Regions from separate parts of the Martelella endophytica genome, predicted to be linked through region 2. Evidence: predicted binding sites of a transcription regulator. Region 2 holds the regulator's gene; each other region holds the start of a gene.
What was found. Region 2 encodes LexA, which represses DNA repair genes until DNA is damaged. Its sites were predicted from a motif close to TGTTCNNNNTGTGTTCNG; they were not measured.

Region 1 (10,689 bases), 1.1 Mb from region 2:
CGCGGAGGTTTCCTCACCGGGCGCTACGCCGGGGTTCTCGCTGTCACCGGAGACGGAAGGCTCGTCGTCGCGGCTCATGAGCGGGTCCCCCCGGCTCCGGCCATTTCCTCAGTCGCTGCCGAATTGGCAGGCGTTACGGCAACGCCTTCGCTCAGCCGCTGGATGCCCTCGGTGATCACCATGTCGCCGGGCTTAAGCTCGGCATCGACCAGAACCACGTCCGGGTTGCGCTGGATGATGCGCACGCGCTGCTTGGTCGCCTTGCCGTCGACGAGCTGCCACACAAAGGAGCCGGTGCTGTCCCACTGGACAGCCAGCGGATCAACGCCGGGATACTGGTCGCCGGGAAAATGCATGTTGACCTCGAAGGACATGCCGGCGCGAAGCGCGTCATCGTCGTTTGCGATGCTGGCGCGCACCATGAAGGTACGGCTTGCCGCATCGATGCGGTTGTCGACCGCCGAAACCTCGCCGTCAAAACGCATCTGCGGCGCAGAAACGAGGCTTGCCTCGACAGCCTGCCCGGCCTTTACGGAGGCGGCAAACCGTTCCGGCACGGCGAAATCGACGAGGATGGAAGACCGGTCATCGATCGTCACGATCTCGGAGGTCGTGGTGACATAGTCGCCGACATTGGCGTCGACGATGCCGGCAACACCTGAGATCGGAGCAACGATCTCGCGCCGCGACAGGGCAAGCTCTGCATTCTGCAGGTCGAGTTCGGCGGATTTCTCGGCAATCTCGGCGTTATAGACTTCGGTTTCGGAGATCGACGACTTGATCTTGCGGTTGACCTGAGCCTGACGAGCCGCACTTTCGAGCGCGACCTTCGCCTGGTCGCGGGCAAGCGTTTGCTCGCGGTTATCGAGCCGCACCAGAACCTCGCCCTTCTCCACCTCCTCGCCGGAGCCGATCAGGATTTCCGTGATGGTGCCGGCCTCTTCGGGCTTCAGCGTCACGGTCTGCTCGGCCTCGCCGTCGCCGATCGCGCTTAGCTCGTCATTGAGCGTTCCGGTGGTCACCGGCGCGGTAACGACCGCGATGCCCGCGCCACCAAAACCGCCACGGCCGCCACCGCCCGGAGTGCGCGGCGCTTCACTCGCCGTATTTTCAACGAGCCCGGCGCTCGCCAACAATGCGCGGCCGTCAGGCGCCAGCAGAAGCCAGGCTCCGGCCCCCACGGCCAGAACACCAAGACTGACGGCAGCCTGTTTGTATAGACGCATTGATAACCCCGGCTAGACCTGACGCAATGACTTGAAAAGAAAGCGCATACGGAAACGTTGCAGGCTTCGAGTATCCTGATCGGTTTGCGATCTGCAAGCGTCTAATCCCAACCTCTCCAAATTGTAATGTAACCTGGAGTTCAGTGGCTACTCCGGTCCCGCAATGCCGCGCGGGGTCGGGTCCGATATGCAAATGTTCCTATTTTATTCATGTTTGCCGGTATCATCTCTTTGCCTTTTGCAGGTGAGCCACTAAATTGGCATCCATGAATCAGGGCCACGACGACATTCCGTTTTTCGACGACGACGAACCGACGCCGCGCCAGCCGGCAGCCTCGGCCGCCGGCTCCATTGCTGCGCGTGCCATGGCGGCCCGGCGGGCGCCGGAAGCGCCGGACTATCTGATCGGGCTGAACCCCGAACAGCGCGACGCCGTGGAGACGACCGAAGGCCCGCTGCTGGTGCTGGCAGGAGCCGGAACCGGCAAGACGCGGGTGCTGACCACCCGCATTGCCCATATCCTCGCCTCCGGTCGCGCCTATCCGAGCCAGATCCTCGCCGTCACCTTCACCAACAAGGCAGCGCGTGAGATGAAGGAGCGCATCGGCGTGCTTGTCGGCGGCGCCGTCGAGGGCATGCCGTGGCTCGGCACCTTCCACTCCATCGGCGTGAAGCTTCTGCGCCGCCATGCCGAGCTTGCCGGCCTGAGGTCGGATTTTACCATCCTCGACACCGACGACGTGATCCGCCTCATCAAGCAGCTCATCCAGGCCGAAGAGCTTGATGACAAGCGTTGGCCGGCGCGGCAGTTTGCCTCGATGATCGACGGCTGGAAGAACAAGGGGCTGACGCCCGAGCTGATCCCGGAAGGCGACGCCCGCGCTTTCGCCAATGGCCGCGGTCGGCAGCTCTATCAGGCCTATCAGGACCGGCTGAAGACGCTCAACGCCTGCGATTTCGGCGACCTGCTGCTGCATCCGATCCGGCTGTTTCGCGAAAATCCGGACGTGCTCAAGGAATACCATCGCCGCTTCCGCTACATTCTGGTGGACGAGTATCAGGACACCAACACCGCGCAGTACATGTGGCTGAGGCTTCTCGCCCAGCGTCCCGCCGGCGAGACCGTCAATCTTTGCTGCGTCGGCGACGACGACCAGTCTATCTATGGCTGGCGTGGCGCCGAGGTCGACAACATCCTGCGCTTCGAGAAGGATTTTGCCGGCGCCAAGGTGATCCGGCTTGAGCGCAACTACCGCTCGACAGCCCATATTTTGGGTGCTGCCGGCAACCTGATCGCCCATAATGACGGCCGCCTCGGCAAGACACTGTTTACCGACCGCTCCGACCCCGAAGACGACAAGGTTCAGGTCCACGCCTCCTGGGATTCCGAAGAGGAAGCCCGTGCGATCGGCGAGGAGATCGAGCAGTATCAGAAGAAGGGCGAAGCGCTGAACGACATGGCGATCCTCGTGCGTGCCTCTTTCCAGATGCGCGAATTCGAGGACCGGTTCGTCACCCTCGGCCTCAATTACCGCGTCATCGGCGGCCCGCGCTTTTATGAGCGCCTGGAGATCCGCGACGCCATGACCTTCTTCCGGCTCACCTGCCAGCCGGCCGACGACCTGGCGCTGGAGCGCATCATCAACACCCCGAAACGCGGGCTCGGTGATCAAAGCGTGCGCAAGATCCACGACTATGCGCGCTCCCGCAACATTCCGATGCTCGCCGCCGCCCGCGAGATGATCGACACCGACGAGTTGAAGCCGAAACCGCGCAAGGCGCTGTTCGACGTCGTGACCCAGTTCACCCGCTGGCAGGAACTGCTGGAGACCACGCCGCACACCGAACTTGCCGAGCAGATCCTCGACGAGAGCGGCTATACCGAGATGTGGCAGAACGACCGTTCTGCCGAGGCCCCCGGCCGGCTCGAAAACCTCAAGGAGCTGATCCGCTCCATGGAGGGGTTCGAAAGCATGCGCGGCTTCCTCGAACACGTCTCGCTGGTCATGGATGCCGACCAGAACGAGGACATGGATGCCGTCTCGATCATGACGCTGCATTCGGCCAAGGGACTGGAGTTCAAGACCGTGTTCCTGCCGGGCTGGGAGGAAGGCCTCTTCCCGCATCAGCGGGCACTTGATGAATCCGGCCGCGCCGGGCTGGAGGAGGAACGCCGCCTCGCCTATGTCGGCATCACCCGCGCCAAGCGGAACTGCCACATCTGGTTCGTCTCCAACCGCCGCATTCACGGGCTCTGGCAATCGACCATGCCGTCGCGCTTCCTGGATGAATTGCCGGAGGCGCATGTCGAAGTGGGCGAGACGGAGGTCTCCTATGGAGGCTACGGCCAGTCGCGCTTCGATCGCGCCGAGCCGTTTTCCAACACCTATGCCACGCCGGGCTGGAAACGGGCCCAGCAGAACAGCAACGACGCCACCCGCGACAACTGGGGCAGCCGCTCCGGCCACGCGGTCGAGCGCATCGGCTATGGCGAGAGCGGACCGCGCGGACGCACGATCGAGGGCGAGCTTGTGGCGCGCAGCACCGAGGAAACGCCATCCCGCTTTTCCATCGGCGACCGCGTCTTCCACATGAAGTTCGGCAACGGCAATATCGTGGAGATAGAGGGCAACAAGCTTACTATCGACTTCGACAAGGCCGGGCGGAAAAGAGTCCTCGACGGCTTCGTACAGCCTGTGTGAGCGCGCTGTTTGACGCGTTCAAATGAACAGGCAACGGCAGCGGAAAACCTTCGTTCGCGCAAAGTCTCATTCAGATCGCCACCGTATTGTTCCTACTTAATGGAACGATGACAATGTTAGTAACTTCTTGAAAATTTTCCCATGCTATCCGTTTGGTGATGATCGCGCTGTCTTCGATATCTCATCGACGTTCAGCTCGCGTTCACGGTGCGCAACAATAAATTACACCTAGATCTAGCAAAGATCATACTTCTTGAACGGGGCACATCACGAAATGCGAATGCCGGGGCAGACACTGGGGAACTGTGCGAAACTGGCTTTTGCATTCTGCCTTTTCATTGTTCTGTTTACCGACCCGGCCTCTTCGCAGACCGACAGGAAAGCCTTTCCCCTGCCCGCCCTGTTCGAAAAAAGCCCGGTCGCGATGCTCGTGGTCGACCCCGGCAACGGACGCATCCTCGCGACCAATCCTGCGGCCCAGGCGCTCTATGGCTGGGACGCCAAGGCCTTCAGTCAGCTCTATATCTTCGATCTCAACCAGATGTCGCGCGAGCGGATCAACGACTATATCGAGCAGGTCATTTCAGATCAGAAACATGATTTCGTCGTGCCCCACCGTTTCGCCGACGGTTCCGTTCATGCCGTCAGGCTGTTGTCCTGGGCCACCGACTTCGACAATCGGCGCGCCCTTCTTTCGCTAGTCACCGAAGATGGGTCCCAGCCGGAAGCGGGCAAGCCGGCGGCGACCTATTCCAAAAACCTCGAGGATGCGGTGCGCGCCAAGTCGGCCGAGCTCGACCAGAGCTACAGCCTGCTGACACTCACCCTGAGCGTCGCGATCGCCGTCCTCGCGGCGATTGTCGTGCTGCTGGTGATCTTCGTTCTGCGCCGGCGGCATCTCGTGCGGGAACTCGCGCGCCAGCACCTGCTGCTGCGCGTCGTCATCGACGCCATACCGGACCAGATCTACTTCAAGCGGTCCGACGGCCGGCTTGCCGCCTGCAACCAGGCGGCCGCGGAGTTTGTCGGCAAGCCCGCCGAAATGATCATCGGCAAAACCGACGTCGAGATATTCGGAAACAGTAATGACGCCCTCTTGAAGCAGCAGGTGTTTTCCGAGATCGACAACGAGGAAGAATTCGTCAGTCAGGGCGAAGTCGCCAGTCCCACCGGCCGGAAATATGCGCTGGAAATGATCAAGGCGCCGGTGATCGACGCTGGCGGCGAGCGCCTCGGCACGGTCAATGTCTGGCGCGACATTTCCGAACGGCGGCAGATCGAGGCCCGGATTGAATCGCTCGCCTTCTACGACCCGCTGACCAAGCTCGCCAACCGCGCCAAGGCACACGACGTGCTGATCGGCTTCCTCGCCTCGCATCGCCAGCAAAATCAGTATCTGGCGCTGGTCATCTTTGATGTCGACAATTTCGCTGCCGTCAACTCGATCTTCGGCCACAATGTCGGCGACGGCCTTCTGCGCATCATCGGTACCCGGCTCAAAGACAATATCGGGGCCGGCAGCTTTGCGGCACGGCTTTCGAGCGATGAATTCCTGGTACTGCTCTCCGGCCTGGGCACCGATCCGGAGACCGCCCGCGAAAGGGCGCAGGCGAAACTCGAAGCGCTGATTGAGGCGCTTTCGCAGTTGGCGGTGATCAACACCAGCCACATCACGCCGAGCACCTGCGCCGGCGCCGTCATGGTCGGCGACGATGCGATGGGCGCGGAGGAAGTCCTGCGCCGAGCCGACCTCGCCATGCATGCCGCCAAGCGCAGGGGCCGTGGACAGCTCTCCTGGTTCGACAACAACATGGATGACGATCTCGTCGAGCGCTTCGATCTCGAAACCGCGCTCGGCCAGGCGCTTGCCAATGACGGCTTCCGCCTCTACCTCCAGCCCAAGGTCTATCTGAATACCTCGGAGCGCCATTTCGAGGTGCTACTCAGGCTGCAGCATCACGAACGCGGCACGATCAGCCCCGGCGGGTTCATCGACGTTGCCGAAAGCACCGGCATGATCGTCCCCATCGGCGCCTGGGTGCTGGAGGAAGCGGCGCAGCTCCTGTGCAAGCATCCAAATGTTCACCTCTCGGTCAATGTCTCGGTGCAGCAGCTCCTACAGGTCGAGTTCGTCGACGGACTAGCGGAGCTGCTGCAACGCTATCCCTTCGATCCCTCGCATCTGACGCTGGAAATGACCGAAAGCCTGATGATCGCGAATTTCGAGCTGGCATTGTCGCAGCTCCGGAAAATCCGTGCGCTCCGGGTGCGGCTGTCGATCGATGACTTCGGGACGGGCTATTCGGCGCTCGTCTATCTCAAGCAGCTGCCGATCGACGAGCTGAAGATCGACCAGACCTTCATTGCCGGCCTGCCAGACGAGAGCAATGACAGCTCGCTCGTCGAGCTCATCATCGCCACCGCCCATCACCTCGGCCTTTCGATCGTCGCCGAGGGCGTGGAAACGCCAGAGCAGGAGGCATGGCTGCGCGAGCGCGGTTGCGAATGCCTGCAGGGCTATCTTTTCGACGAGCCGCGCCCGGTCGCCTTCTATCTGTCCTGACGCCATTTCCACCCTTCACAAGCGCCGGTCCGCCGTGGCAATTTGCCGGTGACGCGAATGGAGATGTGTGATGAAGGCGCTGCTGCTTGTCGATATCCAGAACGGTTTCTGCCCGGGCGGCAATCTCGCCGTCGCAGAGGGTGATGCGGTGGTGCCGGTCGCCAACACGCTGATCGAGCGCGGCGGCTATGGCTTCGTCGTCGCCTCGCAGGACTGGCATCCCCCGGGGCATGGTTCCTTCGCCTCCTCTCATCCGGGCAAGGCGCCGTTCGAAGTGGGAGAGCTCGCCGGCAAGCCACAGATGATGTGGCCGGACCATTGCGTGCAGGGCACGGAAGACGCCGCCTTTCATCCCGACCTCAACGTCAGCGCCATCGACTATGTCCAGCGCAAGGGCGAAGACCCAGCCGTCGATTCCTATTCCGCCTTCCGCGACAACGACAAGAATGCCGTTACCGGCCTTGACGCAGTGCTGAAGGAAAAGAACGTGACGGTGCTCGATATCGTCGGGCTGGCGACGGATTATTGCGTCCGCTTTTCAGCGCTCGATGCCCGCGCCATGCTGCCGCACGCAACCGTCCGGCTGGTCACCGATGGTTGCCGCGGGATCACCGAAGAGGGCGTGACGGAAGCGCTTGCCGAAATGCGCGACGCCGGCGTCGAAATCATCAGCCTCGACGAGGCGCTTCACGACCACCGCTAACACCTGTCGCTAACAGGCCACCGAACACGTTCACCAGCATCAGACGGCTTCGTCGGGGTGCGGGAGGTTCCAGGTGCCAAGGCGCATGAGGTCGGCAGCGATCACCTTTCGGGGGGGCGGATCGGCCTTTTCTGCCTGCTTCTCCGCTTTGCCTTCCTTCATCTGCCGCCGCAGAGCGTCAAAGGCGGCGCGTGCCAACGCCTCTTCATCCTGACGCACGACGATGACGGGGTTGGGCAACAGCTCAAGAAAGCCGTCATAGTCGAAAGTGCCGACGATCAGATCGGCGGGCACGTTTCCCCTTTCGCGCTTGAGACGGCGCAGTGCGCCTTCAAGCACCAGCAGCGATGAACAGAGGATGGCCGGCGGCAGGTTGTCGGCGGCGAGCAGGCCTTCCATCATGCTTTCGCCGGCGGCGACGCTGTCGTGGCGCGCGGTCAGAACCCGCAGCTTGCGCTCGTCGATGCCGCTTGCCTTTCCCGCACCATAGAAGCCGGTCACACGGGCGCCGATGCTCGGATTGTCGGGATGGCCGCAGAGAAAGGCGATATCCTCAACGCCAGCGGCGACAATGCCTTCGGTCAGGAGCCGGGCATTCTCCTCGTGATTGCTGGCAATGGCCGGCGCTGCGTCACCCGGCCAGGCGCGGTCGATCAGAACGAGTGGGGTTGCCTTGGCGCGCTTGCGGGCGGCCTCGCGCGGGCGCGGCGTACAAGGGGCGAGCACCAGGCCGTCGACGCCACGGGCGACGAGGCTCGACAGTGCCCGCGCCTCGACCTCCGGATCCTCGGCGCTCGAGGTCGTCACCAGAACGAGGCCCTCGGCGCGGCAGAACTCTTCCAGATGGGCCATCACCCTTGCGAAGAAGGCATTGGCGATGTCGGGCGCGACGAAACCGACGGTCTGGCTCTGGCGCGTCTTCAGGCTGCGGGCGGTCTGGTTGATGGTGTAGCCGTGCTCGGCGACATAGGCGTTGATGGCGTTCTGCGCCCGTTCGCTGATGCGATATTCGTTGGCCCGTCCGCTCAGCACCATCGTGATGGTCGTGCGCGAATAGCCCGTCTCCTCAGCAATTTCGGCGATGGTCTTCGCCATGCTCTCCTCTTTCTCCCCGGCCGATGGACCGGAGACAGCCCATGAGCCACGAATTTGCTGCGGCTCAAAAGCGAAATTTCAACGGAATCACAGGATTCCGCCCCCGAGATGCGGCGGCCCTCCAAGCCGCCCTGCCAGCAGCGGCGATGGGGCGAGGCAGAAATGCCCGCGCGCCCATCGCCACCGCAGCGGTTCCCTTGGGAGGATGGGAACCCTTAGTCCTGCATCAGGGCGCGGATCTTGCGATCGGCGTCCTGCAGCATGGCAAAAGCCTCGAACTTTTTGGCGTGCAGCGCTGCGGCAGCACTGCCGGCCGGCGCGATGATCTCGCGGATCGAGGACATCTTCTCCGCGCCCGCCTTCAGGTCGGAGGCGTGGCCGGAGGCAACGGCACCAAGGATGGCACCGCCGAGAAGCACCGGCTCCGCCGTATCGGGAAGCGCGACCTTCAGCCCGGTGGCGTCGGCAAGGATGCGCCTCAAGAGCGCGCTCTGGGCCGCACCACCACTGACGACCAGGGTTTCGAGCGGCAGGCCCTTCGCCTTTTCGGCCTCGATGATCTGGCGCGTGCCGTAGCAGAGGCCGCAAAGACCGGCGACATAGAGCTTCACCAGGCTTTCTTCCGACGTGTCGAGCGTCAGGCCCGAGATCACGGCGGTCGCTTCCGGATCGGCATAAGGCGCACGATTGCCGAGGAATTCCGGCACGACGTGGACACCCGCAGCAAGTTTTGCCGCGTCTTCGGCCGAGCCCGCCTTGGCGATCGCTTCGGCTTCGAGATAGAACGGCAGCGCCTTGCCGGCGGCCTCCGCCTTCGCCTTGACCGCCATATAGGCCGGATGCAGCGTCAGCAGATAGTCGAGTGCTGCGCCGTAAGCGGACTGTCCGCCCTCAAGCAGCCAGTAGCCGGGCACCATGGCCCCGAAATACGGGCCCCAGACGCCATCGACGAAATTGGCTTCGTCGGCGAGCGTCATGGCGCAGGCGGACGTGCCCATGATCAGCGCCATCTGGGTGGCCGGCGGCAGTTCCTCGCCGTCCGGGCCCTTGCAGGCAAAGGTGCCAACGCCGCCGCAATGGGCGTCGATCAGCGAGGCGCCGACCGGGGTTCCGGCAACGAGGCCGAGTTCGGCCGCGGCTTCCGCCGTCAGTCCGTCGCCGAGCGGCGTACCGATATCGGCGACCGTCGAGCCGATGCGGGCGAAATCATCTTCAGCGAGCTCTTCCAGACCGATGGCGCGGAAGTAGTCGCCGTCCCAGCGCTTTTCATGCGCCAGATAAGTCCATTTGCAGGTGACGGTGCAGACCGAGCGTGCCGTCGAGCCCGTAGCCCGCCACGAAAGAAAGTCCGACAGGTCGAAGAAATGCTGCGCCTTGGCAAAGGTTTCCGGCCGGTTTTCCTTCAACCAGAGAAGCTTCGGCGTTTCCATCTCCGGAGAGATGCGACCGCCGACATAGTTCAGCACGTCATAGCCACCGGCATTGATGCGGTTGGCCTGGCCGATAGCGCGATGGTCCATCCAGACAATGATGTTGCGTGCCGCATCCTCGGAGGGACCGACGGCCAGTGGTGCGCCTTCGCCATCCAGCACCACCAGCGAGCAGGTGGCATCGAAGCCGAGCCCCTTGACGGTAGCGGGGTCGATGCCCGCCTGCGCGATCGCCGTCTTGGTGCAATAGCAGATCGCCTGCCAGATATCGTTGGAGGACTGCTCGACGATGCCGCCCGGCTCCCGCCAGATCGTCAGGTCCTTCTTGGCAACGCCCAGTAGGCGGCCGTTTTCGTCAAACACGCCGGCCCGGGCGCTGCCGGTCCCGACGTCGATGCCGATGAAATGTGTGCTCATGATCTTCCGCCCCGAGAAAAGAGGCCCCTGCCCGGTCTCGCCGGGAAGGGGCGCGGTTTATCAGCTCTTCAGCGCGCCGCCCTTGGCGTCCGTGCCGCAGAACGACACCTTGATGCCGAGTTCATGGGCAAGGGCCGCCTTGGCCGCCATGGCGAAATCGGCATCGTCGGCGCTGTTGGCGTAGACGACCTGAATGTGGTTTGCCTTGTGGCGGGCCATCATCTGATCGCGGGAAACGCCGTAGAGCACGCCGTGCATCATCGGCCAGGCGTAGTCGGTCAGCTTCCAGCGACGTTCGGTCTCTTCTTCCGGAAGTTCGACGGCCTTGCCGCGACCGATATCCATGTGCAGGGCACCGTCCATCAGGAAGATGCGCGACCAGACGATCTCGCCGGGCTTGGCAACGCCGCGCAGCGTACCACCACCGGCCGGGAAGAACATCGCCGGCTGGCGCATCGAGGACGACTTGTCGTAACCGCCGTGATGGGCGGCAGGCGCCGCGCCCGAGATTTCGAAGGTCCAGACATACTCGTCGGTCGTCCCGGTGGGGTCA
Region 2 (10,689 bases):
TCGTGGCGCTTGGCGTGAATGCCACCGAGGCACTGGTGGTGAGCCAGATCATCCTGTCGATCGCGCTCCCCGTGCCGATGATTTCGCTGGTGATCTTTACCCGCAGCCGCAAGGTGATGGGCGAATTCGCCAATGGCCGTCTCATTGGTGCGCTCGCCATCATCGGTGCAGCCGCCGTTCTTTCGCTGAACCTGGTGCTGCTCGCCCAGACCTTCGGCGTGCCGATCCCCGGCCTCGACTGAGGCTAGGCAGGCGGGGCGACGGAAAGGCCGAAGCCCTGCATCAGCCGTTTCATCGCCGGGCTGGCATTGCCCGTGAAGACGGCGAAATCCGGATTGGGGCCGCTGATGGCATCTGCGCCGCCATGCCGGCCGATCACCCGCCGGGCCTGCAGGGCAATTGCCTCTGCCGGGTTGATCCAGTCCACCGGCCACGGCGCGAGCTTGCGAAACCGGTTGGCAAGGAAAGGATAGTGAGTGCAGGCGAGCACGACGATGTCGGTGCGCCGCCCCTCCTCCTCGACGAAGCACGGCGCAATCTCGTCCCACAATGCCTTGTCTGAAACCTCGATGCCGCAGATATAGTCCTCGGCAAGTGCGGCCAGATAGCGGGAGCCGACAAGCCGGGCGTGGCAATGGCTGGCGAAGCTTTCGATCAGCGTCCGGGTGTAATCGCGCTTGACGGTGACCGGCGTAGCCAGAACCGAGATCAGACCGGACACGGTGCGTTCGGCGGCCGGCTTGATGGCGGGAACCGTCCCGACGAAATCCATCTCGGTGAACCGCGCCCGCAATGCAGCGCCCGCAAGCGTGAACGCGGTATTGCAGGCGATGATGACGCAGACGGGCCGTATATCCTCGATCAGCCGTTCGAAAAGCGCAAGGATGTGCGCCAACAGCGCCTCCTCGTCCCAGTCGCCATAGGGGAAGGCCGCGGTGTCGGCAACGTAGACGAAGCGGCGCTCCGGCATCAGCATCCGCGCCTCGCGCAGCACGGTGAGCCCGCCAATGCCCGAATCGAACACCAGGACCGGGCCGGCAGCCTCAGTCATTGTCGTCGTTCTCCTTGCGCCGGTAGCGATCAAACGAGGAGATAACACCCCTTAGAACATGGATTTCCTGCAGGCTCATGGCTCGGCGCGTGAAGACTGAGCGGAGGTTCTCGATCATGCGCGGTCGCTTGTCGGCAGGGCGGAAATAACCGCGCGCATCCAAGGCATCCTCAAGGTGGCCGAAGAAGCCGAACAGGTCCTCCTTGGTGGCCGGCGTCTGCTCGACCGCCTGGAACGGCGTCTCCGCCTCGTCCGCCATACCGGATTTCATCCATTCATAGGACATCAGCAGCACGGCCTGGGCAATGTTGAGCGATGCAAAGGCCGGATTGACCGGGAAAGTGACGATCTCGTCGGCAAGCGCCACCTCCTCATTGCTGAGCCCCCAGCGCTCACGCCCGAACAGGATGCCCGTCCGCTCGCCGGCGGTGAAACGCTGCCGCAGTGTGCGCGCGGCAACGGTCGGCCCACGCACAGGCTTGAAGCCGTCACGGCTTCGCGCCGTCGTCGCATAGACGAAGTTCAGGTCGGCGATCGCATCTTCGAGCCGGTCGAACACTCGGGCGCCGTCAATCACGTGATCGGCCTTGGAGGCGGCGGCCCGCGCCGTCTCGCTCGGCCAGCCATCGCGCGGGTCGACAAGGCGGAGCTCCGCCAGTCCGAAATTGGCCATGGCGCGCGCCACCATGCCGATGTTCTCGCCAAGCTGCGGATTGACCAGAATGACCACCGGTCCTTCGGCAATCATGGTGCGCTCCGAATTCGTTCCTGCCATCGTCTCTTCTTCATTCTCCGGAAAAGAGGCTCGCAACCTGATGGTTTCTGCACCATTTGCCGACGAACCTGACTGACCGACTGATTAGGGCGTCGGCGTCGCCAAATCAATCCGGCGCGATGGAACTTCTGCCGAATCGCGCCCGGAAGTGCGCCGCCAGCCGCTGGTGCTGATCGTGAACCCGGCTCCCTCAATAAAGCACTCGGCGGCGGGAACAAAACTGCCTCGCAGGCAGTTCCCCTATCATAAATCGATGCCCTTCCCGACCAAGACAAGGATATCCACCATGACCCGTCTCATCGCCTTTTGGACGTCCCCGGTTCACATTCGCGCCAAGGATGGCCACACCCTCACGATCGAAGGCCCTAGCCATGCTGAGGATGTTCTCAAGAGCAGATGGCCGGTCAAACAGGGTCCGCACTTCGAAAACGCCCTTGAGCTTTGCGTGCGCGCTGGTGAGCAGCCCGGCCATCTGGGCCAGGCCCGCGATGCATTTGTCGCGGCCGCTCTCGAAGCCGGCATGCTGCAGACGTCGCGGAAGCAGACGCTCAAGACGATGGCCAGAAAATTGAATCTCGGCCTCCCTTCAGCCGCCAGCGCCTGAGCTCACAACGCTGGAAATTTGCACCGAATGTGCGCCGCCGAAAGCCAATGCTTTCGGCGTCGGTTTTGTATGACTATCCCGAACACGGATGCCACAGCGCACTCTTGCGGAACATGTTAAGAACATATATAGTTCGTTCTGTATTTGTTTCTTATACTATGGGTTGCGAAAGGGTGCGGGATGCTGACGCGTAAACAACAGGAACTCCTGTTCTTCATTCACGAGCGAATGAAGGAGTCCGGAATTCCCCCTTCCTTCGACGAGATGAAGGAGGCGCTTGATCTTGCTTCCAAATCCGGCATCCATCGGCTGATTACGGCTCTTGAGGAACGCGGCTTCATCCGCCGCCTGCCAAACAGGGCCCGAGCGCTGGAAATCCTGCGCATGCCGGACAGTTTCGTCGCCCAGCAGCCGCCGCGCCGCGGCTTCTCCCCCAGTGTCATCGAAGGCAGTCTCGGCAAGAAGGCAGAGGTCGCCGCGCCCAAGGCTGTGAGCAGCGACAGCGGCTCCACCGAAGTTCCGGTGATGGGCCGGATCGCGGCCGGTGTGCCGATTTCGGCCATCCAGGAAAACACCCATAACATGGCCGTTCCGGCCGACATGCTGGGCGCAGGTGAGCATTACGCGCTGGAAGTCCAGGGTGATTCGATGATCGAGGCCGGGATATTCGACGGCGACACCGTGATCATCCGCAACATCAACACGGCGGCTCCAGGCGATATCGTCGTTGCACTCGTCAATGACGAAGAGGCGACGCTGAAGCGCTTCCGCCGCAAGGGCGCATCGATCGCGCTCGAGGCTGCAAACCCGGCTTACGAGACCCGCATCTTCGCCGCCGATCAGGTCAAGGTTCAGGGCAAGCTGGTCGGCCTGATTCGTCGCTACCACTGATCACCAGCCTTTCCGGCAAGGCGATCGGCGACCTGAAGTCGCCGCTTCGCCAGTCGTAGAGACGGTGGCGGCTCCATTCTCGTGCAAGCGTCGTGACCGAGGGTGCTATGGTGACGACGGTGCATGCGTGTTTTCTCGCCCCCTCCCCCGATAGCGGCCTGACCGTGGTGATCCCGTCGTGAACCTCGGCCTTTTCCGATAAGCCGAAAGCCGGTGCCAGCGTGAAGACGATGGCACCGGCCTCGCGTCGCATTTGCGGGGTGACCAGAAAACGGCCGCTTCGGCAGGTTTGGTAGCCGGTACGATAGAGGCTGATCACGATATCGCCGACGTCGCAGGCAAGGCCGACGAGGGCTGGATGCAGCGCCTGGACCACGACAAGGCCGTCCGGTGCAGCCACACACCATAGATCTTTCTTGCAGTAAAACCGGTCAGGCGTCAGCAATGCCTCGCTGACCAGGCCGGCAAGTTCGGCGCGCCCGCGACGCCAGGCAGCGTTATCGTCCAGACGTGCGCGGCGATCGGTGGCGTCAATGAAGGGCTCGCCGGGTTCGACCATGATTGGCGGAACGGTTTCTTCAAGCGCGAGCGCGGTCTGCCATTGCTCGTAGATGAAGGCGGGCGGCCGTTTGTCGCTGACGGCAGCGCTGGTGTTCCTCACGATGGCGACGAGATCACCATCTTCGGAGACGAGGATGCGGACCGCGCTGTGATCGCCAGCCCGGGCGAAAAGCCCGAATGCCAGCAGCATCGGCACGACCCCGACATAGCGCAGGCGCGTGCGCAGGAGCACGAAGGGCACGAAACCGGCGGTGAACAGAAGCAGGAAACCCGCCGGCGCCTTGCCCGTGGAAAATGCCCCGCCGAGCTGTTTCACCCAGTGGGCGGTGGCCATCACCCAATCGAGCCCTGCCCCCATGACATGAAGGAACGGCCCGTGCAGGCCAAGCGGCATCGTCAGCATCGCGGCAAGCCCAGCCGGCATCACGATAAAAGTGATCACCGGCATCGCCAGAAGATTGCCCAACAGGCCATAACCGGCAACGCGCTGGAAATGCGCTATGGCGAAGGGCGCGGTCGAAAGCCCCCCAATCAGCGCGGTCAGCACGATGCCGGCGGCAAACAGGAACAGGATGCGGATCACGCCGTTGCGCCGCGACTCGGCATGACGCCGGGAGCCCGAGCGTTGCCAGAGGCTGTACCCCGCGATCAACGCCGCCGTGGCGGCAAACGACATCTGCATGCCGGGACCCGAGGCCTCAGAGGGCGACAGCGCCAGAATGACGAGCGCCGAGACCGCAACATTGCGCAGGCTGATCGCCGGACGGTCAAACAGCGCGGCAATCAGCATGATCGCGAGCATCAGGAAGGCGCGCTGGGCGGAGACCTGCATGCCGGACACGAGAAGATAGAAGAACGCCGCCGCCAGCGCGGCGATGGCCGCCACCTTTTTGGTCGCGAACGCCTCGGCGCCGTGCACGGAAAGCGCCAGCAGCAACCGAAGGCTTGTGAAGAAGATGCCGGCGGCGAGCGCCATATGCAGTCCGGAGATGGCGATGACATGGGCAAGGCCGGCGTTGCGCAGCGCGTCGAGCGTTTCGGCCCCCATTGCCCTCCGTTCGCCGGTGATGATGGCATTGGCAAACGCACCGGATTCGCCCGGCAGCACAGCACGGATCCGGGCAGCAATCGCCTCGCGCAATTCCGCGATCGCAAGCATGACCGCCCCCGGCTTCGGCGCGTTTGCGGCCATCGCCGCCGGCTCCGGCGGACCATAGAAATAGCCGATCGCGCCGATGCCATCGAAATAGGAGAGGAAGCCGAAGTCGACGAGGCCGGGCAGCGCCGGTGCGGATGGTGGCGACAGGCGGGCAAGGCCGGAAATGCCGCCGCCGACCGCAACCGGCGGCTTGTTCCCACGCGCCACAAGCGCCACCCGCTGCGGCGGGCGGTGGATGACGGGATCGTCCGTCGCTGAAACATCGACGACGTAGCGCCAGCCGGAGGTCGTCTTCTCGCGCTCGGCGACAATGCCGGTGACGTGGGTTACCACCGGCGAATCCAGCATCACCGTCGAAAGCCGGTCGGTCTGCAGCGCGGCAAAGAGCGCGCCGGCGAAGAACAGGGCGCAGGCAGCCGTGGTGAGACGGATCAGCGCGCGCGCGTGTCGCAGCAAGACTGCGGCAATGATGAAGAGCGTGCCATAGAGCATCAATGCCCAGAAAGCGGGCGCCTCGGCTCGCGAGAACCACCAGATTGCCCCCGCTGCAATCGCGACCGGCGCAAGCAGAAAGGCGCGGCCAAAGGCGAGTTCCTCTTCCATGAGCCGCGTCAGATTGCCGCGGGCAGTGCCCAGGAACCGCTCGGGCGCTGCGGCTGCATCGTCTCCCGACGTCGGCGTTTTCAACCTGCTTCGGAGCAGCCGGAGGCGCCGCAACGCGCTGCCGCTTCGCGCCCTCTGCCGCCTGCCGGCGGTTCCTGCTGCATTATCCTCCACTTTCACCGGCCACGCCCCATGCAACCCTGAGTATCGTGGAACGGTTGTAGAGGGAATGCAATCGCCGCCGCTTGAAAGTGGTGCAGAATTTCCTTTCCACGCGGCCAAAAAACTTGCTAAACGCAGGTATCAACATTCGACCGCATCGCAACAACGCCCATTCTGCGGCTTGGCAGCGGCGCGTCGATCCTATACCAAGTTGTTAAAATTCATGAATACTCAATCAAGCGTCTCGCGCCTGAACATTTGGAGGACAGCATGACGGAACAAGGCAAACTCACGCTCGACGGCAAAGAACTCGAGCTGAAAGTCGAAGCAGGCACCTTCGGTCCCAAGGTGCTCGACATTGCCTCACTTTACAAAGAGTCGGGCATGTTCACCTATGACCCCGGCTTCACCTCGACGGCATCGTGCAAGTCGAAGATCACTTTCATCGACGGCGACCAGGGCATCCTCCTGCATCGCGGCTATCCGATCGACCAGCTTGCCGAAAACGCAAGCTTCCTGGAAACCTGCTACCTGCTTCTGTTCGGCGAACTGCCGACGGCGACGCAACTCAAGGATTTCGATACCCGCGTTACCCGCCACACGATGATCCACGAGCAGCTGACGCGGCTCTTCACCGGCTTCCGCCGTGATGCCCACCCGATGGCGATCCTCTGTGGCGCAGTCGGTGCAATGTCGGCCTTCTATCACGACTCGATCGACATCTCCGATCCCTACAAGCGCGAGATTGCCAGCGTTCGCATGATCGCCAAGATCCCGACGATCGCGGCCATGGCCTACAAGTATCATGTCGGCGAGCCCTTCGTTTACCCGCGCAACGATCTCGATTATGCGGCCAACTTCCTGCACATGTGCTTCGCCACGCCGTGCGAGGAATACAAGGTCAATCCGATCCTGGCCCGCGCGCTGGACCGCATCTTCATCCTGCACGCCGACCACGAGCAGAACGCCTCGACCTCGACCGTTCGCCTCGCAGGCTCATCGGGTGCCAATCCTTTCGCCTGCATTGCTGCCGGCATCGCCTGCCTCTGGGGCCCCGCCCATGGCGGCGCCAACGAGGCCGCACTCAACATGCTGCAGGAAATCGGCTCGGTTGACCGCATTCCGGAATATATCGCCCGCGCCAAGGACCGCGACGATCCGTTCCGCCTGATGGGCTTTGGCCACCGCGTCTACAAGAACTACGACCCGCGTGCCAAGATCATGCAGAAGACCTGCCACGAGGTTCTCGGCGAACTCGGAATCAAGGACGATCCGCTCCTCGACGTCGCCATGGAACTCGAGAGGATCGCGCTCACCGACGAGTACTTCATCGAGAAGAAGCTCTACCCGAACATCGACTTCTATTCGGGCATCACCCTGAAGGCGCTGGGCTTCCCCACGACGATGTTCACTGTTCTCTTCGCGCTCGCCCGCACCGTCGGCTGGATTGCCCAGTGGAACGAGATGATCGAGGATCCGGAACAGCGCATCGGCCGTCCGCGCCAGCTCTACACCGGCGCCGACCATCGCGACTTCGTGCCGGTTGCCGAACGCTGAGCAATCACTGCACACAGAACAGGAAAGGGCCGGTCATTCGCCGGCCCTTTTTGCATTCAGACTTTGTCGTGGTTCAGCGCGAAAGCACATCGAGCACCACCTGAGCGGCCTTGCGCCCCGGCGGAACGTCGGTCTGCATCAGATCCCAGACGCGATCAAAGCCCTCGACCATGGCGCGGCGCTGCAGCGTGTCGGCGCTCAGCAACTCAAGCCAGCGGGCAAGCGCGCCGGCGCGCATCGTGTCATTGAAATATTCGGGCACCAGCGGCGCATCGGCGATGATGTTCGGCAGCGAGGCTGACCAGATGGTGATCTTCTTCAGCATGAACCGCCCGATGAAATCGGCCTTGTAGGCCGAAACCGCAGGAACGCCGCTGAGTGCCAGTTCGAGCACCACCGTGCCGGAGGCGGCAACCGCCGCATGGGCCTCGCCGAAGGCTCGCCACTTGCCCTCTTCGCCAAGCACGATCTCCGGTTTCACCGGCCAGTCGGCGATCGCAGCCCGGATATCCGCCTCGCGATGACGCACCGTCGGCATCAGGAAGCGCACATCGGCATTGCGCGCGGCGAAAATTTCGGCGACTTCGCGAAAAACCGGCGCAAGAGAGCGGATTTCACCGGCGCGCGAGCCCGGCAGCAGCAGGATGGTCGCCCGCTCGCCGGGCTCTGGCAGTGATCGATGGTTGCGCGCGGCCTGAACGCCCGGCACCTCGGTCAGGCGATGGCCGACGAACGTGGTCGGCGGACCGCCGAGACGCTCCATTGCCGCCGGCTCGAAAGGCAGCACCGCCAGCACATGGTCGACATAGGCCGTCATCGCCGCTGCACGATATTCCTTCCAGGCCCAGACGCTCGGGCAGACATAGTCGACGATCGGCAGGTCCGGCAGCGCCCTGCGGACGCGCCGTGCGACACGGTGGGTGAAATCGGGGCTATCGATGATCAGAAGCAGCTCCGGCTTTGCCGCAATCAGCGCGTCGGCCGTCTGGCGAATGCGCCGAAGAAGGCGCGGCAGCCTCGCGATCACCTGGGTGAAGCCCATGATCGATAGCTCAGAATAGTCGAACAGCGAATTCAACCCCTCGGCCGTCAGCGCATCGCCGCCAACGCCGACCAGCTCGACCGGCCCGTCATACATGCCCTTCAGCGCTGTAATGAGATTGCCGCCGAGGAGATCGCCGGAAACTTCACCGGCGACGACACCGATCCGGAGTGGTTTAGCCATGGGCTGATCCCCCCTCTGTCTCCGCCGCCGTCAGGCCGAAAATGAACAGTCCGGCCGCATCGGCGGCGCGGATGGTCTCCGCGCGGTCGAGAATGAGCGCACGGCCCGCCTCGATGGCAATGCCGCTGAGCCCGGCGGCAATCGCGGCGCGAACGGTTTCCGGGCCGATCGATGGCAGGTCCGCCCGCTCTTCCTGTTGCGGCTTGCAGAGCTTGACCAGCACACCCGGCCGCATCGGTGATACCCGGTCAACCTCGCGCATCCAGCGCACCCTGTCCAGCATCTGGTCGGTCCCTTCGGCGCCCTCGACGGCGACCACACGGCCGCCAACGCTGACGGCCCCCTGGCCGATGTCCAGAAGGCCGATGGCGCGCGCCGCCTCGCAAGCCGCGGCGATATCGGCCCGCGCCTTCTCGTCGGGTGTCACCGCGCCGAGCGCGCCCTCCCCCACCAGAAGCTCACCGGCAATCGCCTGCGCGCCTATAATCTCGAAACCGTGCTGCTCGAAAAGCGCGATCACCATGCGCAGCACCTTGTCGTCACCGCCGCTGCTAAGCTTGCGCCAGATGGCGGGCAATGCCAGGAGAATGCGAAACGTCGGCCGAAGCGACGACCACTCGGGCCGAGTACGCACGCCACCGGAGAGCACGACCTTGCTGATCCCGCGCTGCTTGAGTGCGGCAACAACGGGCGCGAAGGCGCCGAGACCGGCCTCCATAGAGGAATAACCGGTCCAGTCATCGCTGCTCTCGCCTGAAAGGCGGATGATGAAGGGTTCGTTTCCCGCGCGCCTTGCGGCCTCAGCCACATAGTGTGGCAGGCGGCCATTGCCGGCGACGATCGCGATCGGCTCTCCGGCCGCTGGCGATGCCGCCCCGCTGGTCACGCCGTGCTGCCTCGCCGGCGCGATCCCGGCGTCGTCAGCGCGCGATCACCATCGCGGTCGAGGATAAAATCGAGGATCTCCCGCACGGCTGCGCTCTGGTCCGCAAATTCTTCACGTGCCGCCTTGGCATTCTCCAGCACCTGGCCGCCGCTGAAGATCGCCTGATAGGCCTTGCGCACGACATGGATCTCATCGCGCCCGATACCGGCGCGCTGCATGCCGACGACATTGAGGCCGCCCATGAAAGCGGGATTATCGACAACCATGGCATAGGGAATGATGTCGTTGACCACGCCGGCAAGTCCGCCGACGAAGGCCTGGCGGCCGATCTGGACAAACTGATGGATGGCGGCGCCGCCGCTCAAAATCACCCGGTCATGCACTGTCGCGTGGCCGCCAATCATCACATTGTTCGAAAGAATGATGTTGCTCCCCAGTCGGCAGTCATGACCGACATGGGAATTGGCAAGCAGCAGATTGTCGTCCCCGAGAATCGTCTCAGCCCCACCATGCGACGAACCGGTGTTGACGGTAACGCCCTCACGGAAGGTGCAATTGCGGCCGACGATAAGTCGTGTCGCGCTGCCATCGTGGCGCACGCTCTGCGGCGCACCGCCGATGACGGCCATCGGAAACACCGTGCAGCCAGCGCCGAGCTCCGTGACGCCCTCTACAATCGCATGATGCATCAGCGTGACGTTGTCGCCAAGCACCACATCGGCCCCGACATAGGCGAGCGGACCGATCTTCACGTTCTCGCCAATGGTCGCGCCGTCCTCGACAACAGCACGTTTGTCGATGACGGCGGAACTGGCTATTCTGGTCATTCTTCTTCCTTGCGCACCATCATGGCGCCGATATCGGCCTCCGCGACCATCTGTCCATCGACGAGAGCCTCGCAGTGAAACTTCCAGACGCGGCGGCGCTGCTTCTGCTTGACGACCTTGAAACGCACCTGGTCTCCGGGAACGACGGGCTTGCGGAATCGAGCATTGTCGATGGTCATGAAGTAGACGAGATTGTCCGTCTCAGCGGCCTTGCGGGCACAAATGGCGCCCGCCGTCTGGGCCATGCCTTCGACCAGAAGAACACCCGGCATGATCGGCATGGTCGGGAAATGCCCGACGAAATGCGGTTCGTTGGCCGTAACGTTCTTGATACCAACCGCGCTGTCGTCCCCGTCGATGTCAACGATACGGTCGACCAGCAGGAACG
Region 3 (10,689 bases), 290 kb from region 2:
AACGCAAATTTCCGGGGCCGGGGCTAGAGCGCCGGCACGTCACCCCTCGCCCAGCCTTCCTGCGTTTCTGCCATGAAGTCCTCATACCGGCCTTCGGCGATCGCTGCTCGAATACCCTGCATAAGTTGCTGATAATAATGAAGATTATTCCAGGTCAACAGCATGCCGGCAAGCGATTCATTGGCACGGACGAGGTGATGCAGATAGGCGCGGGAATAGTCACGCGTTGCCGGGCAGATGCTTTCTTCGTCCAGCGGGCGGAGATCCTCCGCATGGCGGGCGTTCCTGAGGTTCACCTTGCCGCGCCGGGTGAAGGCGAGGCCGTGGCGCCCTGCCCGTGTCGGCATCACGCAGTCGAACATGTCGATGCCGCGGGCGACCGACTTCAGGATGTCGTCCGGCGTGCCGACACCCATCAGATAACGTGGTTTCTGCGTCGGCAGCTCCGGCAGCGTGATTTCCAGCATGTCAAGCATCACCGCCTGCGGCTCGCCAACCGCGAGACCGCCGACCGCATAGCCCTTCAGGTCCAGATCGGCGAGACCTCGGGCGGATCGGACCCTGAGATCGGGAATATCACCACCCTGAACGATGCCGAACATCGCCTTGCCGGGCTGATCGCCAAAGGCGACGCGGCAGCGCTCGGCCCAGGCAAGCGACATTTCCGTCGATTTCTCGATTTCCGGCCGCTCGGCCGGCAGCCGGACGCATTCATCGAGTTGCATCTGGATGTCGGAGCCCAGAAGCCCCTGAATCTCGATCGAGCGCTCCGGGCTCATATGGTGGACGCTGCCGTCGATGTGCGACTTGAAGGTCACGCCCTTCCTCTCGTCGATCTCCCGCAGCGCGGCGAGCGACATCACCTGAAAACCGCCGGAATCGGTCAGGATTGGATGCGGCCAGCGGATCAGCGAATGCAGCCCGCCAAGCCGGGCGACGCGCTCCGCACCCGGCCGCAGCATCAGGTGATAGGTGTTGCCGAGGATGATATCGGCACCGAGGTCCCTCACCTGATCGAGATACATCGCCTTCACCGTGCCAGCCGTTCCGACCGGCATGAAGGCCGGCGTACGGATCACGCCGCGCGGCATCGAGATCTCGCCAAGACGGGCATTGCCGTCGGTGTTCTTCAGGGTGAAGCGGAAGTCTTCGCTCATGGGTCTTTCCTGAACAGCAGGCTGGAATCGCCGTAGGAGTAAAAACGGTAACCGGTTTCGATGGCGTGGGCATAGGCAGAACGCATCGTCTCAAGACCGGAAAAAGCCGAAACCAGCATGAAAAGCGTCGATTTCGGCAGGTGGAAATTGGTCATCAGCATGTCGACGGCGCGGAAGCGATAGCCGGGGGTGATGAAGATGCCGGTCTCGCCCTCCCAGGGCTGAATCCCGCCCTCTTCCGCAGCGGCGCTTTCCAGCAGCCTGAGCGATGTCGTGCCCACGGAAACGATGCGACCGCCCCGCGCCTTCACCGCGTTCAGCGCCTCTGCCGTTTCCGGCGAGACGATACCGCGCTCGAAATGCATGACGTGGTCATCGGTATCATCCGCCTTGACAGGCAGGAACGTGCCGGCGCCGACATGCAGCGTGACGAAGTGCTGCTCGATGCCGACCTCTTCCAGCGCCTTCATCAGCCGTGGGGTGAAATGCAGGCCGGCCGTGGGCGCGGCCACGGCGCCGTTTTCGCGGGCATAGACGGTCTGGTAATCGTCCCGGTCCTTGCCATCCTCGGCGCGTTTCGAAGCGATATAGGGCGGCAGCGGCACATGGCCGACCCGCATCAGCGCCTCGTCGAGCGCAGCGCCGCGGGCATTGAAGGTGAGAACGACCTCGCCCCCTTCCCGCTTTTCCTCGACCGTGGCCTCAAGTGCCGTCTCACCGTCTGGGGACGTGAACCGCAGCATATCGCCGGGCTTGATCCGCTTTCCCGGACGCGCAAATGCGTGCCAGATATTGTCGGCCTTCCTCAGATGCAGCGTCGCCGACACCGGCACCTCCTCACCGCCCGCGCGGTGGCGGATGCCTTCGAGCTGGGCCGGGATCACCTTGGTATCGTTGAACACCAGCGCATCGCCCGGCCGCAGGAAGGACGGCAGGTCGGTCACGACGTGATCCTCGAGAACACCATCCGCGCGCTCCGGCCGCACCACTAGCAGCCGCGCGCTATCGCGCGGATTTGCGGGTCGAAGCGCGATGTTTTCATCCGGCAGGTCGAAATCGAAGAGGTCTACACGCATTGTATCAGGACATTTCTCAAATTCGAAAACCCGCCGGCCTTGGCCGGGCGGGTTTGAGGCGTTTCGATAGCACGGGCGTCATGCTCGGGCTTGACCCGAGCATCCGATCACATCGGACCCGAGCAGAGTATCAATCAGGTCGTGACGAACCGTGCCTGGATCCTCGGGTCAAGCCCGAGGATCCAGGCACGGTGATGGAAGGGCAGGCCCAACCCGATCACGCGTCAGCGGCAACCTTCATCGTGATGATGTGGTCGGGGTCGCGCACCGGCTCGCCCTTCTGGAAGGCGTCAACGGCGTCCATGCCCTCGATGACCTGGCCCCAGACCGTATACTGCTTGTCGAGCCACGGGGCGTCGGTGAAGCAGATGAAGAACTGCGAGTTGGCGGAGTTCGGGTTCTGCGAACGCGCCATCGAGCAGGTGCCGCGCACGTGGCGCACGGTCGAGAACTCGGCCGGAAGGTCGGGCTTGGCCGAGCCGCCGGTACCGGCGCGGGACGGATTGAACTTGTCCGAGGTCTTGTCGCCGTGCTGGACATCGCCGCCCTGCGCCATGAAGTCGGCAATCACGCGATGGAAGACGACGCCGTCATAGGCGCCCTCACGGGTGAGTTCGCGAATGCGCTCAACGTGCTTCGGAGCGACATTCGGGAATGCCTCGATGACGACCTTCCCCTTGGTCGTTTCCATGATGAAGGTGTTCTCGGGGTCTTTGATTTCGGCCATTGATCTCTCCTGTGGCGCTGGTCGAAGTCGAGGCGGCAAGCCCGGAAGGGCGCTGCCGCACACCATAATTACTTGCCGGGTGTGACAGTCAGTATCCGGTCTGGGTCGCTCACCTTGCCGTTCTGCGCGGCATCGCCCTTCTTGATCTTGTCGACGTTATCCATGCCTTCGACGACCTCGCCGATCACGGTGTACTGGCCGTTCAGAAACGGGCTGTCGTCGAACATGATGAAGAACTGCGAGTTGGCGGAGTTCGGATCCTGGGCCCGGGCCATGCCGACCACGCCGCGCTTGAACGGCACGTCGGAGAATTCTGCCGGCAGATCGGGCATGTCGGAGCCGCCCATGCCGGCGCGGTCCAGGTTGTAGCCATCCTTCTCGTCGCCAAACTGAACGTCGCCGGTCTGTGCCATGAAGCCGTCGATCACGCGATGGAAGACGACGTTGTCATAGGCGCCGTCCGCGGCGAGTTCCTTCACACGGGCAACATTCTGCGGCGCGACGTCATCGAAAAGCTCGATGACGAACGGACCTTCCGTCGTGTTCACCGTCAGATAGTCGCCACTGTCCTGCGCCATGGCGACGCCAGAAAATGTCGAAAGCAGCGTTGCCGCGGCCAGTCCCGCAATCATCTTGCGCATATCGTTCTCCTAAAGATTTCCTCACCTGGGCCTATTGCGAAAACTTCGCCTTCAGCGCCGACGCCACATAATCCGGCACGAAATGACCGACTTCGCCGCCCATGGCCGCGACCTGCCGCACCAATGTGGCCGATATCGGACGCGATGCCGGTTTCGCCGGTAAAAACACGGTCTGGATATCCGGCGCCATGTCGCCGTTCATCCCGGCCATCTGCATTTCGTAGTCGAAATCCGTCGTATCGCGAAGCCCGCGGACGATCAGGCTTGCGCCCTCGTTGCGAGCGGCAGCGACGGCGAGACCGCTGAAGGCGATGACGGCGATGTCCCCTGCCCGCTCGGGCAGGCTTTCAGCCACGCCGCGCTTCAGGAAATCGGCCCGCTCATCGAAGGAGAATAGCGGCTGCTTGCCGGCATTGACGCCGATGCCGATGACGAGCGTCTCCGCGACATTCAGTGCCTGCAGCACGATGTCGAGATGCCCGTTGGTCATCGGGTCGAACGAGCCTGTATAAAATGCCTTCGCCATATCTGCGCCCCGTTTCCGGTTTCGGCCTTTTGTCACGGAACGCGCCGTCCCGCAAGCCAGTTCGCGCCGGCAGGCGTCAGACCCGCCGGGCGAGCCAGGCGCCCCAGAACAGGCTCGCGAAGAAGCGGATCGGCGCGTCGAAACCCGCATCGGCAAGCAGCGTGCTCACCGCTTCCTCGGATTGCGGCGGTTCGGCCCCCTGCATCAGCCTGCCCATCTTGGCCTCCACCTCGTCCGCCGCAGCGCCATGCATGCGCCAGCGGTTTGCCCACGCGGCCATTAGCAGCGGCTCGGAGGCATAGGTACGATAGTTTCCGGCAACGACAAGGGGCGAACCCGGTTTCAGTCGCAGCGCGATCTGCGCCAGGATGTCCTGCTTTTCGGCATCGCTTGGCAGGTGATGCAGAACGCCGATCAAGATTGCCGCGTCAAAATTCGCCTCAGGCGCGAGGTCGGTAACAGACCCGAGCACGGTTTCGACACGCTCTGACAGCGAGGCCTCGGCGATATGCGTGCGCGCGAGTTCCAGCATCGGTTCGGAAGGATCGACGGCCAGGAAGCGCCATTGCGGCTCCAGCCGGGCGGCGGTCACGATCTCGCCCGCCGTTCCGCCGGCGCCGACCACCAGCACCTGCGCCGGACGCCCCTCGCCGATCGCTGCCGCAAGCATGCAGGCCGATAGCTCGTGGCAGGCGTCATAGCCGGCAAGGCCGATGCGGCTCTGGCGCGCATATTCGCCGGCCCGCGACTGATCGAACTTCGCAGCAGAATCCTGTTTCACGTCGTCTCCTCCCTGACATGTCTTGATTCACGCAAAAGCCGGACCACAGGCCCGGCTTTGCTTTGTTTCTATCCGATCGAGGATCACGCCTCGCCGTCTGTCTCTCCGGCAGCGCCGCCTTCCGGAGCATTGCCTTCGGCAGCCGGCGCTTCACCGTCTTCAACGGCCCCTTCGATGACTTCGTCATCGTCCGGCTCGCTGATGACCTCGACCGAGACGACCTTCTCATCAGCACCGGTCTTGAACACGGTGACGCCCTTGGCGGTGCGGCTGGCGATGCGGATGTCGTAGACGGGCACCCGGATCAGCTGACCGGCATTGGTCACCAGCATGATCTGGTCGCCGTCGAGAACCGGGAAGGCGGCAATCAGCTTGCCGATTTCGTCGGTCTTCGACGTATCGGTGGCGCGGATGCCCTTGCCGCCACGACCGGAAATGCGGAAGTCATAGGACGACGAGCGCTTGCCGAAACCCTTTTCCGTGACGGTCAGGATGAACTGCTCGCGGAACTTCAGTTCCTCGTAGCGGTCATCGCTCAGCACACCCTCTTCCGTCACCTCCTCGCCGACAAGCGCGATATCCTCGCCCTCCCCGGTTTCGGCGCGACGTTCAAGTGCCGCACGCTTCAGATAGGCGGCGCGTTCCCACGGCTCGGCATCCACATGGCTGACGATGGTCATCGAGATGACCTCGTCGCCTTCCGCCAGACCGATGCCGCGCACGCCGATCGAATTGCGCCCCGCAAAGACGCGGATCGCCGGAACCGGGAAGCGGATCGCCTGGCCCATGGCGGTTGTCAGCAGCACGTCGTCATCCGGCGTACAGGTCCAGACCGACAGGATGCGATCGTTCTCGTCGTCGAGCTTCATCGCGATCTTGCCGTTGCGGTTCACCTGCACGAAGTCCGAGAGCTTGTTGCGGCGCACGGTTCCGCGTGTGGTGGCGAACATCACGTCGAGCTCGGCCCAGCTGTCCTCATCCTCCGGCAGCGCCAGAATGGAGGTGATCGCCTCGCCCTGCTGGAGCGGCAGCATGTTGATCAGCGCCTTGCCGCGCGATTGCGGCGTGCCGATCGGCAGGCGCCAGACCTTCTCCTTGTAGACGATGCCACGCGAGGAGAAGAACAGCACCGGCGTGTGGGTATTGGCCACGAACAGGCGGGTGACGAAATCCTCATCGCGGATCGACATGCCGGAGCGGCCCTTGCCGCCGCGGCGCTGGGCCCGGTAGGTGGTCAGCGGAACGCGCTTGATGTAGCCGTTGCGCGACACGGTGACGACCATGTCCTCGCGGGCGATCAGATCCTCGTCGTCCATGTCCGGACCACCTTCGAGGATCTCGGTGCGCCGAGGCGTGCCGAACTCGTCGCGCACCGCGATCAGCTCTTCCTTGATTAGCTCCTGGATCCTCAGGCGCGAAGACAGGATTTCGAGGTAGGACTTGATCTCGTCGCCGATCTTGTTCAGCTCGTCTCCGATTTCATCACGGCCAAGGGCCGTCAGGCGCGACAGGCGCAGTTCGAGGATGGCGCGGGCCTGTTCCTCGGAAAGCTGGTAGGTGCCGTCCTCGTGGATCTTGTGACGCGGGTCATCGATCAGCAGGATCAGCGCCTCGACATCCTGCGCCGGCCAGTGGCGCTCCATCAGCTGTTCGCGCGCGGTCGCCGGATCGGGCGCACGGCGGATCAGGTTGATGATCTCGTCGATATTGGCGACGGCGATGGCAAGACCGACGAGCACATGGGCCCGGTCGCGTGCCTTCTTGAGCAGGTATTTGGTGCGGCGGCTGACGACACTCTCGCGGAAGGCGACGAAGGCCCTCAGGATGTCGAGCAGCGTCATCTGCTCCGGCTTGCCGCCGTTCAGCGCCACCATGTTGCAGCCAAACGAGGTCTGCAGCGGCGTGTAACGGTAAAGCTGGTTGAGGATGACGTCGGCATTGGCATCGCGCTTCAGCTCGATGACGACGCGGTAGCCCTCGCGGTCCGACTCGTCGCGCAGGTCGGAGATGCCCTCGATGCGCTTTTCGCGCACCAGATCGGCCATCTTCTCGATCATCGTCGCCTTGTTCACCTGGTAGGGAATTTCGGTGATGATGATCTGCTCGCGATCGCCGCGCATCGGCTCGATGGTGGCGCGGCCGCGCATGATGACCGAGCCACGGCCAGTCTCATAGGCGGACTTGATGCCGGCGCGGCCGAGGATCTGGGCACCGGTCGGGAAATCCGGGCCCGGAATGATCTGCATCAGCTCCGGCAGTTCGATCGCCGGATTGTCCATCACCGCGATGCAGCCGTCGATCACTTCCGACAGGTTGTGCGTCGGGATGTTGGTCGCCATGCCGACGGCGATGCCGCCCGCGCCATTGACCAGGAGGTTCGGGAACTTCGCCGGCAGCACAACCGGCTCTGACAGCGTGCCGTCATAGTTCTCGCGGAAATCGACGGTCTCCTTGTCGAGATCGTCGAGCATGGTGTGCGCGACCTTCTGCAGCCGGCACTCGGTGTAGCGTTCGGCCGCCGGCGGATCGCCGTCGACGGAGCCGAAATTGCCCTGCCCGTCGATCAGCGGCAGGCGCAACGACCAGTCCTGCGCCATACGCGCCAGCGCATCGTAGATCGCCGAATTGCCATGGGGATGGAACTTACCCATGACGTCACCGGTGATACGGGCGCACTTCATGTATTTCTTGTTCCAGTCGACGCCGAGCTCCGACATGCCGTAGAGGATGCGCCGGTGCACCGGCTTCAGCCCGTCACGTACATCCGGCAGCGCGCGGCTGACGATCACGCTCATCGCGTAATCGAGATAGGAACGCTGCATTTCCTCCATGATGGAGATGGGCTCGATGCCCGGCGGGAGGCCCCCGCCCGATGGTGTCGTTTGATCTGTCAAATCACGATCTCAAATCTAGAATCATATGGCGTTTTTATAGCCGAAACCGTCTGCCGACGCCAATTTATCGGCGCTTGGGCCCGCGATACGCCCTGTTTTCCCTCATAATTTATTCGTATTCGGGGGCGAAGTTATGGCAGGGTGGTAAAACCCGGCCGATTGCTACCCTTAAGCGGTGAGATCGGAGGCCATCAGCGCATGAGAGCGGTTGCCGCCCTGCCAGACGAGAGACCGAAGTGGGAGCGCACATGATTGACTTTTCGGCCTGGATCAACGGCTTCACCACGCTGATGGTGACCACGGATCCGCCTGGCATGGTGCCGATCTTCCTGGCGCTGACCGCCGGCATGACGCGCGACGAACGCCGCAGCGTCGCCATCCGCGGCACGATCATCACATTCTGTCTGCTGATCGCCTTCGGCCTTTTCGGCGACGACATTCTCGGCGCACTCGGCATCTCGATGAGCGCCTTCCGCATCGCCGGCGGTCTGCTGCTGTTCTGGATCGGCTGCGAAATGATCTTCGAAAAGCGCCAGGAGCGAAAGGAAAAGACGACAGAAACCGCCGTGACCAAGGATCACATCGCCAATCTCGCGGCTTTTCCCCTTGCCATGCCGCTGATCGCCGGCCCCGGCGCGATCTCGGCCACGATCCTGCTCGGTTCGCGCACAAACGGCGTTCTGGACGTGCTGGCGCTGATCCTGATGATCCTGATCACCTGCCTCGTTGTTCTCTCAGCGATGCTGCTCGCCGGCTACATCGACCGGCTGCTGGGCGAAACCGGCCGCAACATCCTCACGCGCATTCTCGGCATGATGCTGACCGCGCTGGCCGTCCAGTTCGTCATCGACGGCGTCAGGTCGGCGATCCCCGCATAAAGCAACCGCGCGGCACGAAGCGTCCCCAGAGACAAGGCTGAAAGCCGCCGCAAACGAAAATCGGCGGCTTGCGCCGCCGAAAACAATGCGTTTCGTCTTAATGATCAGAACGGAATGTCGTCGTCGAGGTCCTGCGAGAAACCACCACCGCCGCCGCCGCCACTGCTGCGACCGCCGGAGGAACCCTGCGAGGAGCCGTAGTCGTCGTAGCCGCCGCCACCGCCCTGGTAGCCGCCGCGATCACCGCCGCCACCGAAATCGCCACCCTGACCGCCGCCTTCGCCGCGACCATCGAGCATGGTCAGCGTGGCGTTGAAGCCCTGGAGGACGACTTCGGTCGAATAACGGTCCTGGCCGCTCTGATCCGTCCACTTGCGGGTCTGGAGCTGGCCTTCGATATAGACCTTGGAGCCCTTGCGCAGGAACTGTTCCGCGACCTTGCAGAGACCTTCCGAGAAGATCACCACACGGTGCCATTCCGTACGCTCCTTGCGCTCGCCGGAATTGCGGTCGCGCCAGGTTTCCGAGGTGGCGACGCGCAGATTGGCGATCGGCCGGCCGTCCTGGGTGCGCCGGATTTCCGGATCCGCACCGAGATTGCCTACGAGGATGACCTTGTTTACACTACCTGCCATGAGAACCACCTGTTTGACCGCCGACCGCGGTCCGAATACACAATTTCACCCAGCATAGACGATATGCCTCGCCGAAAGCAGGCCGCGTGGCGAAATCCACAACAAAACGGCGAGCCATCGGGGCGGTGAATGACACTGCAAAAATGTTCTTTATTTGTTCTAGTTCACTGCTATGATCAAGTCAAGCGCGAGTCATTTCCGCCACTGATCTTGGCGCCCCCTCGACAGATTGCCCCTTTGACCTACATATGAAGCGATTTCCATTGCCGAGAAAGCCATGAGCGAACTCAAAAACATCTCCATTCGCGGTGCCCGCCAGCACAATTTGAAGGGCATCGACGTCGACCTGCCGCGCAACTCCCTGATCGTGATGACCGGGCTTTCCGGCTCGGGCAAGTCGTCGCTTGCCTTCGACACGATCTATGCGGAGGGCCAGCGCCGTTATGTCGAGAGCCTGTCGGCCTATGCCCGGCAGTTCCTCGAGATGATGGAGAAGCCGGATGTCGACCGGATCGAGGGCCTCTCCCCGGCGATCTCGATCGAGCAGAAGACGACGTCGAAGAACCCGCGTTCGACGGTGGGCACCGTCACCGAGATCTACGACTACATGCGCCTGCTGTTTGCCCGCACCGGCGTGCCCTATTCGCCTGCGACCGGTCTTCCGATCGAAAGCCAGACCGTGACGCAGATGGTCGATCGCATTCTGGCGCTCGAAGAACGCACGCGGCTTTATCTTCTGGCGCCGATGGTTCGCGGCCGCAAGGGCGAGTTCCGAAAGGAGCTGGCGGAGCTGCAGAAGAAAGGCTTCCAGCGCGTCAAGATCGATGGTGAGTTCTATGAAATCGCCGACGCGCCGAAACTCGACAAGAAATACAAGCACGACATCGATATCGTCGTCGACCGTATTGCGGTGCGCTCCGACCTTGCCACCCGTCTCGCAGACAGCCTCGAGACATGTCTGCAGCTTGCCGAGGGATTGGCGGTCGCCGAATATGCCGACCGGCCGCTGCCCGAGGGCGAGACAGCCGCTGGCGGCGCCAAGAACAAATCTCTGAACGAAACCCATGAACGGATTGTTTTTTCGGAGAAATTCGCCTGCCCGGTTTCCGGTTTCACGATCCCGGAGATCGAGCCGCGCCTGTTCTCGTTCAACAATCCCGTCGGTGCCTGCCCGACCTGTGACGGCCTCGGATTCCAGCAGAAGATCGACGAGGGATTGATCGTTCCCGATCGGACGAAGAAGCTCTCCGATGGCGCCGTCGCGCCATGGGCGAAATCGTCCTCGCCTTACTACAAGCAGACGCTGGAGGCGCTCGGCCGCCATTTCGGCTTCAAGATGACCAACCGCTGGGAAGAGCTTTCCGAGATAGCCGC

Region 1: a site for LexA is predicted at 1,421-1,438, ahead of TM49_RS20165 (ATP-dependent helicase). Genes of this name have one in related genera too.
Region 3: a site for LexA is predicted at 9,460-9,477, ahead of uvrA (excinuclease ABC subunit UvrA). Genes of this name have one in related genera too.

Annotation. Positions count from the first base shown of each region.
Region 1 covers NZ_CP010803.1:4,334,643-4,345,331, forward strand. The annotation lists gene TM49_RS20155 (efflux RND transporter permease subunit) at 1-78, opposite strand, end outside; gene TM49_RS20160 (efflux RND transporter periplasmic adaptor subunit) at 75-1,226, opposite strand; gene TM49_RS20165 (ATP-dependent helicase) at 1,493-3,928, shown strand; gene TM49_RS22795 (sensor domain-containing protein) at 4,209-6,491, shown strand; gene pncA (bifunctional nicotinamidase/pyrazinamidase) at 6,562-7,194, shown strand; gene TM49_RS20180 (substrate-binding domain-containing protein) at 7,234-8,289, opposite strand; gene TM49_RS20185 (FGGY-family carbohydrate kinase) at 8,505-10,136, opposite strand; gene TM49_RS20190 (fucose isomerase) at 10,197-10,689, opposite strand, start outside.
Region 2 covers NZ_CP010803.1:3,273,929-3,284,617, reverse strand. The annotation lists gene TM49_RS15000 (Nramp family divalent metal transporter) at 1-242, shown strand, start outside; gene murI (glutamate racemase) at 245-1,051, opposite strand; gene TM49_RS14990 (RNA methyltransferase) at 1,044-1,826, opposite strand; gene TM49_RS14985 (DUF982 domain-containing protein) at 2,113-2,430, shown strand; gene lexA (transcriptional repressor LexA) at 2,611-3,321, shown strand; gene TM49_RS14975 (ComEC/Rec2 family competence protein) at 3,275-5,728, opposite strand; gene gltA (citrate synthase) at 6,077-7,363, shown strand; gene lpxB (lipid-A-disaccharide synthase) at 7,437-8,588, opposite strand; gene TM49_RS14960 (LpxI family protein) at 8,581-9,474, opposite strand; gene lpxA (acyl-ACP--UDP-N-acetylglucosamine O-acyltransferase) at 9,471-10,301, opposite strand; gene fabZ (3-hydroxyacyl-ACP dehydratase FabZ) at 10,298-10,689, opposite strand, start outside.
Region 3 covers NZ_CP010803.1:3,567,381-3,578,069, forward strand. The annotation lists gene tgt (tRNA guanosine(34) transglycosylase Tgt) at 24-1,157, opposite strand; gene queA (tRNA preQ1(34) S-adenosylmethionine ribosyltransferase-isomerase QueA) at 1,154-2,233, opposite strand; gene TM49_RS16375 (peptidylprolyl isomerase) at 2,451-2,960, opposite strand; gene TM49_RS16380 (peptidylprolyl isomerase) at 3,029-3,601, opposite strand; gene coaD (pantetheine-phosphate adenylyltransferase) at 3,633-4,127, opposite strand; gene TM49_RS16390 (class I SAM-dependent methyltransferase) at 4,204-4,908, opposite strand; gene gyrA (DNA gyrase subunit A) at 4,992-7,802, opposite strand; gene TM49_RS16400 (MarC family protein) at 8,051-8,680, shown strand; gene TM49_RS16405 (single-stranded DNA-binding protein) at 8,785-9,315, opposite strand; gene uvrA (excinuclease ABC subunit UvrA) at 9,593-10,689, shown strand, end outside.